One region of the Psychromonas sp. KJ10-2 genome, then DNA from elsewhere that is predicted to be linked to it. Evidence: predicted binding sites of a transcription regulator. Region 1 holds the regulator's gene; each other region holds the start of a gene.
What was found. The regulator LexA, encoded in region 1, represses DNA repair genes until DNA is damaged. The targets are predictions, from matches to a motif close to TACTGTATNNNNATACAGTA.

Region 1 (3,287 bases):
TGACCTACTGCCTGCTTTAAAAGCGGTACCAAGTATCAATATTTCCAACTTAAAATACACCAGTAGAAATCAAGAGCTGAGCTTAACAATCAGTGCAAATAGTTTCCAAGCCTTTGAGCAATTCGCTGCTAATGTACCATCTCGTTATAATTTTGAGCAGGGAACGTTAGGTAATAATGCAGATCGTATCGCGGGTACAGTGACTGTGAGGGTTAAATAATGTTTGAACAAATTAAAGATTGGTGGGAAAGCATTAGCCAAAGAGAGCAACAACTTACCTTTATTTCTGCGGTTATTCTGTTTATTGCTTTTATCTACTTTATTGTGTGGCAACCCTTAGCGAACAACTTAGCGGCCAGCGAACAACAACTTAAGAACGCACAACAAAGCTTAGAATGGGTGAAAGTGAATGCTAATAAAGTGATCAGTGCTGGTGGAGTTAATCAAGACACAGGTAAAAGACAAACATTGTCACAACTCATCAATAGCAGTGCTAAACGTAACCAAATTAATATAACGCGTATTCAAAGTCGTAACGACACAGTGGATGTCTGGATAAATCAAATTGAATTTAACCAGTTTATTGATTGGATAACTAGCCTACAAAATCAGCATAAAGTGAAAATTAATAGTGCCGATTTAAGCCAAGACAAAGTGCAAGGTTTAGTAAAAATTAACCGTTTAACATTAAGTTATTAATAAAATTAAAGGCAGTCAATGAAAATCAAAATCGCCATTTTAGTCGTCTTAGTTTATCTCGCGACTTTAATTATTAAATTACCTGCTGCTTTAGTAGTGGGTTGGATCCCATTAAATGGCCTTAAGATAAAAAATGTCAGTGGCACGATCTGGCAAGGACAAGCACAAGAAGTAGAAGTAAATCGAAAATTAAGCTTCGATAACGTTAAATGGAACGTTAGTGTAATGGATTTATTAACATTAAATCTAGCTGGTGATGTCTCTTTTTATAACGGCCCTGATGCTATGTCTGGCAAAGGTTTTGTTAGTTATGGTCTATCGGGTACCAAAGCAAGCAATGTCATCTTAGACCTAACTGCAAAAGAGCTGCTGACATTATTGCCGATGCGTTTACCAGTGAAACTTGAAGGTAACTTATCTGCTGTGATTAAAGAAGTTGTGCAAGGTCAGCCTTATTGTCAACAACTGCAAGGTAATGTGTTGTGGCAGAATGCCGTTGTTAATAGCCAGTTAGGCAGAGTAAACCTTGATTCTCCAACAGTTGAGCTAGGTTGTGATGACGGCGATATAACCGCTTTTGTTAATCAACAGTCTGATGAATTAACAACTGCATTAGATATTACCTTAAGCGAGGCAGGTGTTTATAAGCTAAATGGAGAAATTCAGGGAACCGATAAATTAGCGCCTTCGGTAGCTAAGTCTCTTAATTGGATTGGTCCTAAAAATGCCAGTGGTGCAACCACAGTGACTTTTAGTGGCCAACTGTAGTTTGATTTAAGCGTGTTTTTGCAGATAACCTTAGTCGTTGAATAAAAATAACGTGATAGCTGGTATTTAACCATGTATGAATATACACTGTGTATGTTTACAGTTTATTAATGCGTGGAGATCCTAATGAAAGAGCTAACTAAACGCCAAGGCGAAGTTTTAGATGTAATTAAAGATCAAATAGCTAAGACGGGTATGCCACCAACGCGCGTGGAACTGGCAAAGATTCTTGGTTTTAAAAGTGCGAATGCTGCTGAAGAGCATTTAAAAGCACTGGCACGTAAAGGTGCGATTGAAATCTTATCGGGTACTTCTCGTGGTATTCGTGTTGTGACTGAGCACAAAGATAATGAAGTAGTAGTGGAAGGTTTACCATTAATTGGTAAAGTCGCTGCTGGTGAGCCTATATTGGCACAAGAACATGTTGAAACCCATTACGATGTAGATCCTTCATTATTTCACCCAACAGCGGATTTTCTATTACGTGTACAAGGTGAAAGTATGAAAGATATTGGTATTATGGATGGCGATCTATTAGCGGTACATAAAACTCAAAATATCAATAATGGCCAAGTAGTTGTTGCACGCGTTGAAGAAGATGTCACCGTAAAACGTTTTTATCGTGATGGAAAGCAAGTGACCTTAAAAGCAGAAAATAACTTGTTTGACCCGATTAAAGTGGACTTAGAATACCAAGCTTTTGATATTGAAGGTATTGCTGTAGGGGTTATTAGAACTGCAGATTGGATGTAACTATAAAAATCACCTTAAAGTTGGTGGTATAAATTGTTAAAAGAGAGAACAAATGAAACCTTTAATTATTGTATTTACTTGTATCATGATGGGGTTTTGTTTGTTATTCGGAGTGTTACAAGCAAGCGCTTTAAATACAAGTAGTCGCCTACCTTTTGTCACTGACAATAAAGCCTTAGTCTTAAATCAGTCTCACCCTGTTTTACCTGATTTTGCCTTTCAAAAAGCTGGGAAAGTAGCCTTTACAAATGCTTCTTTAAAAGGAAAATGGACGTTGTTTTTTGTTGGTTATACTTTTTGCCCTGATGTTTGCCCAACAACTTTAGCTAACCTAGATCGCGTTTATCCATTGCTACCCAATGATCCAGATAACACTACCCAAGTGGTGTTTGTATCAGTTGATCCCAACCGCGATAAAGCTGAGCAACTAGCCGATTATGTGAATTACTTTAACCCTAATTTTATTGGTGTCACAGGCACACATAAACAGTTATGGCCTTTTGTTACGCAACTTGGATTAATCTACAGTATTGTTGAAGAGAGTGAGCAAGAGCAGTATTACTTAGTTGATCACAGTGCTTCTATTGTGCTGATAAATCCTGAAGGAGAGTTTCACGCTACCTTTAAATCAGTGCGTAATGAGCAGGGGATTAATCAGGTTGATATGGACTTAATGGTGGAAGACATTAAAAAGATTCAAGCGAGTTATCAACAAGGTAAAACAATTTAATAACTGTTTTATAACCAGTAACCAGTAACCAGTAACCAGTAACCATTAACATTCGCTAATGGTTACCTGTCGGGATTTATAGCGATTTTGTCCAAAATAATGCGCTGCCATACTCTGGATCTAATTGGTAATCTGAAAAGCCTAGTGCCTCGTAAGCTTTACAAGCTACTTCATTACCACTTAATACTTCTAAGGTTATTTTACAACACTCACGAAACTTCGCTAACTCTTCAATTCGTTCAAATAAATGTTTGGTTAATCCATTGCCTCTATAATCAGAATGAACCACTACATCATGAATATTAAACAGTGGTTTACAAGCAAAAGTAGAAAAGCC
Region 2 (3,287 bases), 1.4 Mb from region 1:
ATCATTTGTTGATGACCATTACCTGCTACTTGTGGTAGATGCGTTACACAGAAAATTTGTGTGGTTTCACCAAGCTGACGTAATAGGTTACCAACAACGGCCGCTGTTGCCCCACTGATACCCACATCGACTTCATCAAAGATTAAAGTAGGTGTCGATACTCGTTGGCTGATGATCACTTGAATCGCTAAACTAATACGAGATAATTCACCGCCCGAAGCGACTTTACCTAAGTTTTGCAAACCTTGCCCTGCATTCGCAGCCACTTGAAACTCAATACCGTCAATACCTAATGGGCTAAGGCTATCACTTTCATGTTGTGTCATGGCGACTTCGAATTGACCATCTTCCATATTCAACTTTTGAATGCTTTTAGTGATTTTTTTGCTTAACTCTTTAGCGTAACGTTGGCGGCTTTGACTGAGTTTTTGAGCGTGTTTTACGTAATCTTGTTTAGCTGTATGTAGCTCTGCAGTGAGCTGTTCAATCTGTGCTTCACTGTTGTTTAGTTGTTGGTACTCTTTACTCAATTTCTGATGAAATTCATAAAGCATTTCAGGTTGAACTTGGTGTTTTCTAGAAAGCGTCATCGCCTGACTTAAACGGGATTCAAGTTGTTCAAACTGCTCAGGGTCTAACTCTAGTTTTTCACTGTACTGGCGTAATTCATAACCTGCCTCTTCAACCTGGATCACCGCTTCTTGTAATGCGCTAACAATGGGCTCTAGCTGACTATCATGTTGAACCTGTGGTTCTAATAAAGAGATAGTTTTCTGTATTAACGTAAGGGCATCGACTTCATCTGAATCAGCCAACAGATTTAAACTCACTTGAGTGCTTTCTAATAATGCGCCGCTGTTTGCTAGTTTTTTATGTTCACTCTCAATTTCACTAAACTCACCTTCACCTAGTGCAAATTCATCTAACTCAATAATTTGATATTCAAGTAACTGTTTACGCGCTTGTTTCTCTTGTTGGCTTAATTGTTGTTGCTGTAATTGCTTCTTAAGAAAGTGACAACCTTGGTAGGTGTCTTTTACTTTTTGTAGTAATTGTTGGTGGTTAGCATATTCGTCAATAATTGATAGCTGTACATCGGTGCGTAATAAGCTTTGGTGTGCATGTTGACCGTGTATGTTAACTAATAACTGCCCCAAGCTTTTGAGTTGTGATAATGGGACTGGAATGGCATTGATATATGCACGAGATCGGCCTTCGCGTGTGATCACTCGGCGTAATAAGCATTCGTTCGGATTATCATTTAAGGTGTTTTCAAGGTCGTTGCTTTTTAACCAAATCAAGGCATTAGGCGTATCGATTAGATTAAAGCGTGCACTAACTTCTGCTTTATCCGTGCCTTGCCTAATCATGCTTGCATCGGCACGTGCACCCAGACATAACCCTAATGCATCGATAGCAATGGATTTACCTGCACCTGTTTCACCGGTAATAGTGGTCATACCCTGGTGGAAATCAAGCTCTAAGAACTTTACGATGGCAAAGTGCTGAACAGTTAATTGACTTAGCATAAAATGGTTATCCTATGATGATATTAACAACGATAAAACTACTGTTTAAAAATACAGTTTAGTACTGTTTTTTTAAACAGTAAAGTGCTGTTTATCTATTTTATGCTAAATATTTTATTTTATGCTGATTAGTCAGCCATTGGATGAATGCTTAGAATAGTTTGTTACCCCAACCAAATTTGGTGTGTAATACATGGAAGTAGTTATAGTTTTGTGGGTGCAATAAGGTTAACTGATGTTTGGTCTTTTTAATGATCACTTCATCGCCAGGTAATACAGATAGGTTAACGTGGCTATCACAACTGATTTGCATTTCTGTGCTATTACTTTGTGCTACTTTTAAACGCACTGTGCTATTGGCATCAATCACAATAGGGCGGCTATTTAAGGTATGGGGAAACATAGGTAATAAACTGATTGCATCCAGTTTAGGGGTCATGATTGGGCCGCCGCCAGACAGCGAATAAGCTGTAGAGCCTGTTGGTGTTGAAAGAATTAAACCATCGGCACGTTGATTGATCATAAAGTTATCATTTACATAGATTTCAAACTCAATCATATGCGCGATTTTATCTGGATGTAATACTGCCTCATTAACGGCCGTACTGCTGCTTCTTAAATGACCATGGCTATATACTTGTGCTTCTAATAAAAAACGATGTTCTGTTTGGTAAGTACCCTCTAATACTTCACTTAATGGTTTTTCAAAATCATCGGGATCTAAATCAGTTAAAAAACCTAAGTTACCTCTATTCACTCCGATCACTGGCAAGTCAAAGCGAGCTAATACTCTGGCCGCACCTAACATGTAACCATCACCACCAACGACTATTGCTAAATCACATTTTTGACCTATGCCGACTAAATCTTCATAACGAATTTGTGGGAGTTCTAGGTCATCAGCAAGACGAATATCGATAATAATTGCATGACCACGAGCTTGCAAAAAAGTATAAGCTAGCGAGGGTTTGTAATGCTTCACTGTGCTGAGGTTTGCCAATTAATCCAATGGTTTGAAATTGACTTTGTTGCTTAGTGTCTTGCGTCATAAAATAGATACTCGATAAAATGTGGTGATTTTCAGTATACCTCTTAAAAATGTTTTTATTAACAGCCTTGAAACTATTATTACTATCCCCATAATAGAGCATATATTATTGACCAAAATAAAATTAAGTAGGATTGAGCTATGAGCGAAGAACAAAAAAACACGGTTGAAGAAGCAATTGACACGGTTTTAGGTGATGAGGCCGTTGAGCAAGAAGCGGTTGAAGGTACACTTGAAACAGCCGATGACCAATCAGCTTTAATTGAAGAGCTAACTAAAAAGCTAGCTGCCGCTGAAGAAGAGATCAAAGAGCAGAAAGATTTAGTAATTCGTGCGCAAGCTTTCTCACAAAACGAAATCCGTAAAGCGGGTATCGATGCAGAAAACCGTCGCAAATCAGTATTAAAAACTTTTGCTAATGCTTTAACGCCTGTTGTTGACCACCTTGAGTTAGCAATTCAACATGCTGATAAAGAGAATGAAACGCTAAAACCTATGGTTGATGGTGTGGAAATGACTTTAACTGAGTTATTAAAAGCTATCTCAAGCATTGGCATTCAACAAATTGACCCTATGGGCGAGCCATTAAACCCAGAAAAACACCAAGCAATGAGCATGCAAGTGGTTGAAGGCGTTCCTGCTAACCAAGTTGTTGCAGTAATGCAAAAAGGTTACGAGTTAAGTGGCGGTCAAATCATCCGTCCAGCAAT
Region 3 (3,287 bases), 1.5 Mb from region 1:
TTAGTGATTTTACCCATTATGTCGTAATAACTAAAAGAACGATTAAACCAGAATTTATTGTCATTCAAGTAACAAGGGAATCAATATGAAAGTATTAGCATTTGCCGCCAGTAATTCTGAAAATTCAATTAATCAAAAGTTAGCTGCATACACTGCCAGTCTAATTACAGACGCTGAAGTAGAGTTACTGGATATCAATGATTATGAGATGCCAATCTACAGTATTCAACGTGAAGTTAAATTAGGTAAACCACAACAAGCACTGGATTTTTACGATAAGATCACAGAAGCTGACGCAATTATCATCTCATTTGCAGAGCATAATGGGTCTTACACTGCTGCTTATAAAAACCTCTTTGATTGGACTTCACGTATTGATATGAAGGTGTATCAAGATACTCCTATGTTGATGTTAGCTACGTCGCCAGGTCCTAGTGGTGCAGCGTCGGTTCTGACTTCTGCCTCAGGGTCTGCGACTTATTTTGCCGCCGATGTAAAAGGAGAGCTATCAGTACCTAACTTTTTTGATGTTTTTGATATTGTGACGAATAAAGTCGTTAACAAACAACTTCAAGCATCGCTGATTGCATTGGTGGGTAAGTTAGGTAAGTAATTGTAGGTAATGCTCGCCATTTTATATGGGCTGGGTGTTTTTTATGCTCAGTCTATGCAATGACTGCCTAGTTGGTTGCTGGCTTATTTAGTGGTTATTAATTTACTTCGTTTTATTTTTTATGGAATGGGTAAGTTGGCTGCGATTAAACATTGCCAAAGAACCCCAGAAACATTTTTATGGTTTAGCACTTTGCTGTAGTTGGCCCAGTAGTGTGCTTGGGCAAATGCTGTTTAACCATAAAACCACTAAAAAGCCCTTTCGGCGTTATTTTTATATAATGACCTTTTTAAACATAATAGGCGTAAGCGTTTATTTATATCCAGTTATTCAATTATACTAATCAGTAATAAGCAGAGAAGATTAAATTTCATCTGCTTCAAAAGCCTTATTGGCATTTTCAAATGCATCTGGTTGGTCTGACTCTTCAAATAAACCATTCAGCTTTTGGCTATTTTCATCCCACAGGTCTTTGCTTTTTTGTTTGCTATCTTGCCAGAGAGATTCACTAGTGCTTTTACCGTTCTCCCATAAATCTTGACTGGTTTCTTTACCATCTTCCCAGAGTGCTTGTGTTTTTTCTTTACCACCTTCCCAAGCTTCTAAACTAGTTTCTTTGCTTTTTTGCCATGCATCTTTACCTGATTCAATACTTAAACTAAGTGCCTCTTGGCTAGTTTTTTTGCTTTTATCCCAAATTTCTTCACTGGATTTTTTCACATTATCCCAAGAGGAATCTTTATTTGTTTCTCTTTCTTTAGCGGCATCTGCAGTGGCTCTTTCTAATAAGGTTGGTTTTTCTATATTATTTTGGGCTGCACTTTCTTGCTCAGTTTCTACCACAGTTGGTTCGCTGGTGGTTTGCTGTTGATCATTACACGCGCTAAGGAGTAAAAGGGCTGCTGCAGATAGAGCTGCATTTTTGATCGTAGAATGGGTCATAAATATTTCCTGTACACTGTCATGAGTAATTTTATTGAGCATCAGTATTATAAAAGGCAGGTTAATTAGTCAAACATTGAGCTATGAATTTTTTACTTCAGACGATTCAACCTACACTTTGTTTAATAACTTCATTAACAATCGAAGCGCTATTGTTAACTAACAGACTTAGATGCGATCTATACTGAAAAATAGACCACTATTGGTTAATTTAGTTGCAAATAAAGCGCGATGGACTTGAATTATTGCAGCATATAAAATACTGTCTATAAAAACAGTTGGAGTCCACGTTGAAGTTATATATTGCCGAAAAACCAAGCTTAGGGCGAGCCGTTGCCGATGCATTGCCTAAACCACATCGTAAAGCAGACGGTTGTATTTATACGGGCAATGGAGATGTTGTTAGTTGGTGTATCGGACACCTTTTAACACAAGTGGATCCCGAAGCTTATGACCCTAGTTTTAAGCAGTGGAAGTTCGAACACCTCCCTATTATACCTGAACAGTGGAAATTAAAATCAGTCCCTAAAACCAGTAAACAGCTGAGCATATTAAAAAAACTGATTAAACAAGCAGATCAATTAGTGCATGTGGGTGATCCCGATAGGGAAGGGCAGTTACTCGTTGATGAAGTTATCCATTTTAGTGGTGTAAAAGGCGCTAAATTGCAGCAAGTTGAACGTTGTTTGATCAGTGATTTAACCGTCAATGCCGTGAAGCGGTCATTACAGTCATTACGCTCTAATCAAGAATTTATTCCGCTCTCAACATCCGCATTAGCACGTACTCGTGCAGATTGGCTATACGGATTAAATCTAACACGTGCTTATACCTTGTTGGCACAAAAATCTGGTTATAAAGGGGTTATCTCAGTGGGGCGTGTTCAAACACCACTGTTAGGTTTGGTCGCTAAACGTGACCAAGAGATACAGCAATTTATAAGTAAACCTTTTTATGAAGTGTTAGCTCATTGTAATACAGAGGCTGGAGAAAACTTTACCGCTAAGTGGAAGCCTAGTGATGCCTGTGCGCCATATCAAGATAGTGAAGGTCGAGTACTAGTTAAAGGCTTAGCCGAAAATGTGGCAGCACGTATTACTAACCAACCATCAAAGGTGTTGAGTTTTGTTAATAAACAGAAAAAACAGATAGCACCATTACCTTATAACTTATCAAGCTTACAAATTGATGCAGCCAAACGATTTGGTTATAGTGCACAACAGGTTTTAGATGCAGCACAGGCATTATATGAACGACATAAACTGATCACTTATCCGCGTTCTGATTCACGTTATTTACCGCGTAATCATCATCACCAAGCTAAAGCAATTAGCCTGGCTATTAAGCATAATGATACAGAGATGAAGCAGGCCGTTGAAGGCGCTAATTTATCAATTAAAGGCAGAGCATGGAATGACAGTAAAGTAGATGCCCATCATGCGATTATTCCAACAGATAGTAAAAAACTGAGCAGCTCATTAGATAATATAAGCAAAAATATTTATCAGTTAGTGGCTCGTCAATATTTATGTCAGTTTTATGATGATTATTGTTATGCAGAGTGTATTGCTGAAATCGAGATTAATCAGGGCTTATTTGTCAGTAAAGCGAAGTCTAAAATAAGTGACGGCTGGAAAATTCTGTTTCTACAAAAAGAATCGGAAAGCTTTTTACCGCAGTTAACAAAAGGGCAGATTTTACACTGTGAGCGAGGGGAAGTTATTGATAAAAA

Region 2: recN (DNA repair protein RecN) is a predicted target of LexA. The motif match lies at 1,569-1,588, and genes of this name have one in related genera.
Region 3: ACLKL2_RS18415 (DNA topoisomerase III) is a predicted target of LexA. The motif match lies at 1,816-1,835, and genes of this name have one in related genera.

Annotation. Positions count from the first base shown of each region.
Region 1 is NZ_CP178827.1:2,215,586-2,218,872, reverse strand. Features, by position in the region: gene gspL (type II secretion system protein GspL) at 1-220, shown strand, start outside; gene gspM (type II secretion system protein GspM) at 220-699, shown strand; gene ACLKL2_RS10595 (type II secretion system protein N) at 718-1,467, shown strand; gene lexA (transcriptional repressor LexA) at 1,594-2,220, shown strand; gene ACLKL2_RS10585 (SCO family protein) at 2,273-2,950, shown strand; gene ACLKL2_RS10580 (GNAT family N-acetyltransferase) at 3,027-3,287, opposite strand, start outside.
Region 2 is NZ_CP178827.1:3,577,421-3,580,707, forward strand. Features, by position in the region: gene recN (DNA repair protein RecN) at 1-1,529, opposite strand, end outside; partial or broken gene nadK (NAD(+) kinase) at 1,681-2,578, opposite strand; gene grpE (nucleotide exchange factor GrpE) at 2,719-3,287, shown strand, end outside.
Region 3 is NZ_CP178827.1:3,724,445-3,727,731, forward strand. Features, by position in the region: gene ACLKL2_RS18400 (NADPH-dependent FMN reductase) at 86-613, shown strand; gene ACLKL2_RS18405 (DUF1294 domain-containing protein) at 735-956, shown strand; gene ACLKL2_RS18410 (hypothetical protein) at 977-1,555, opposite strand; gene ACLKL2_RS18415 (DNA topoisomerase III) at 1,846-3,287, shown strand, end outside.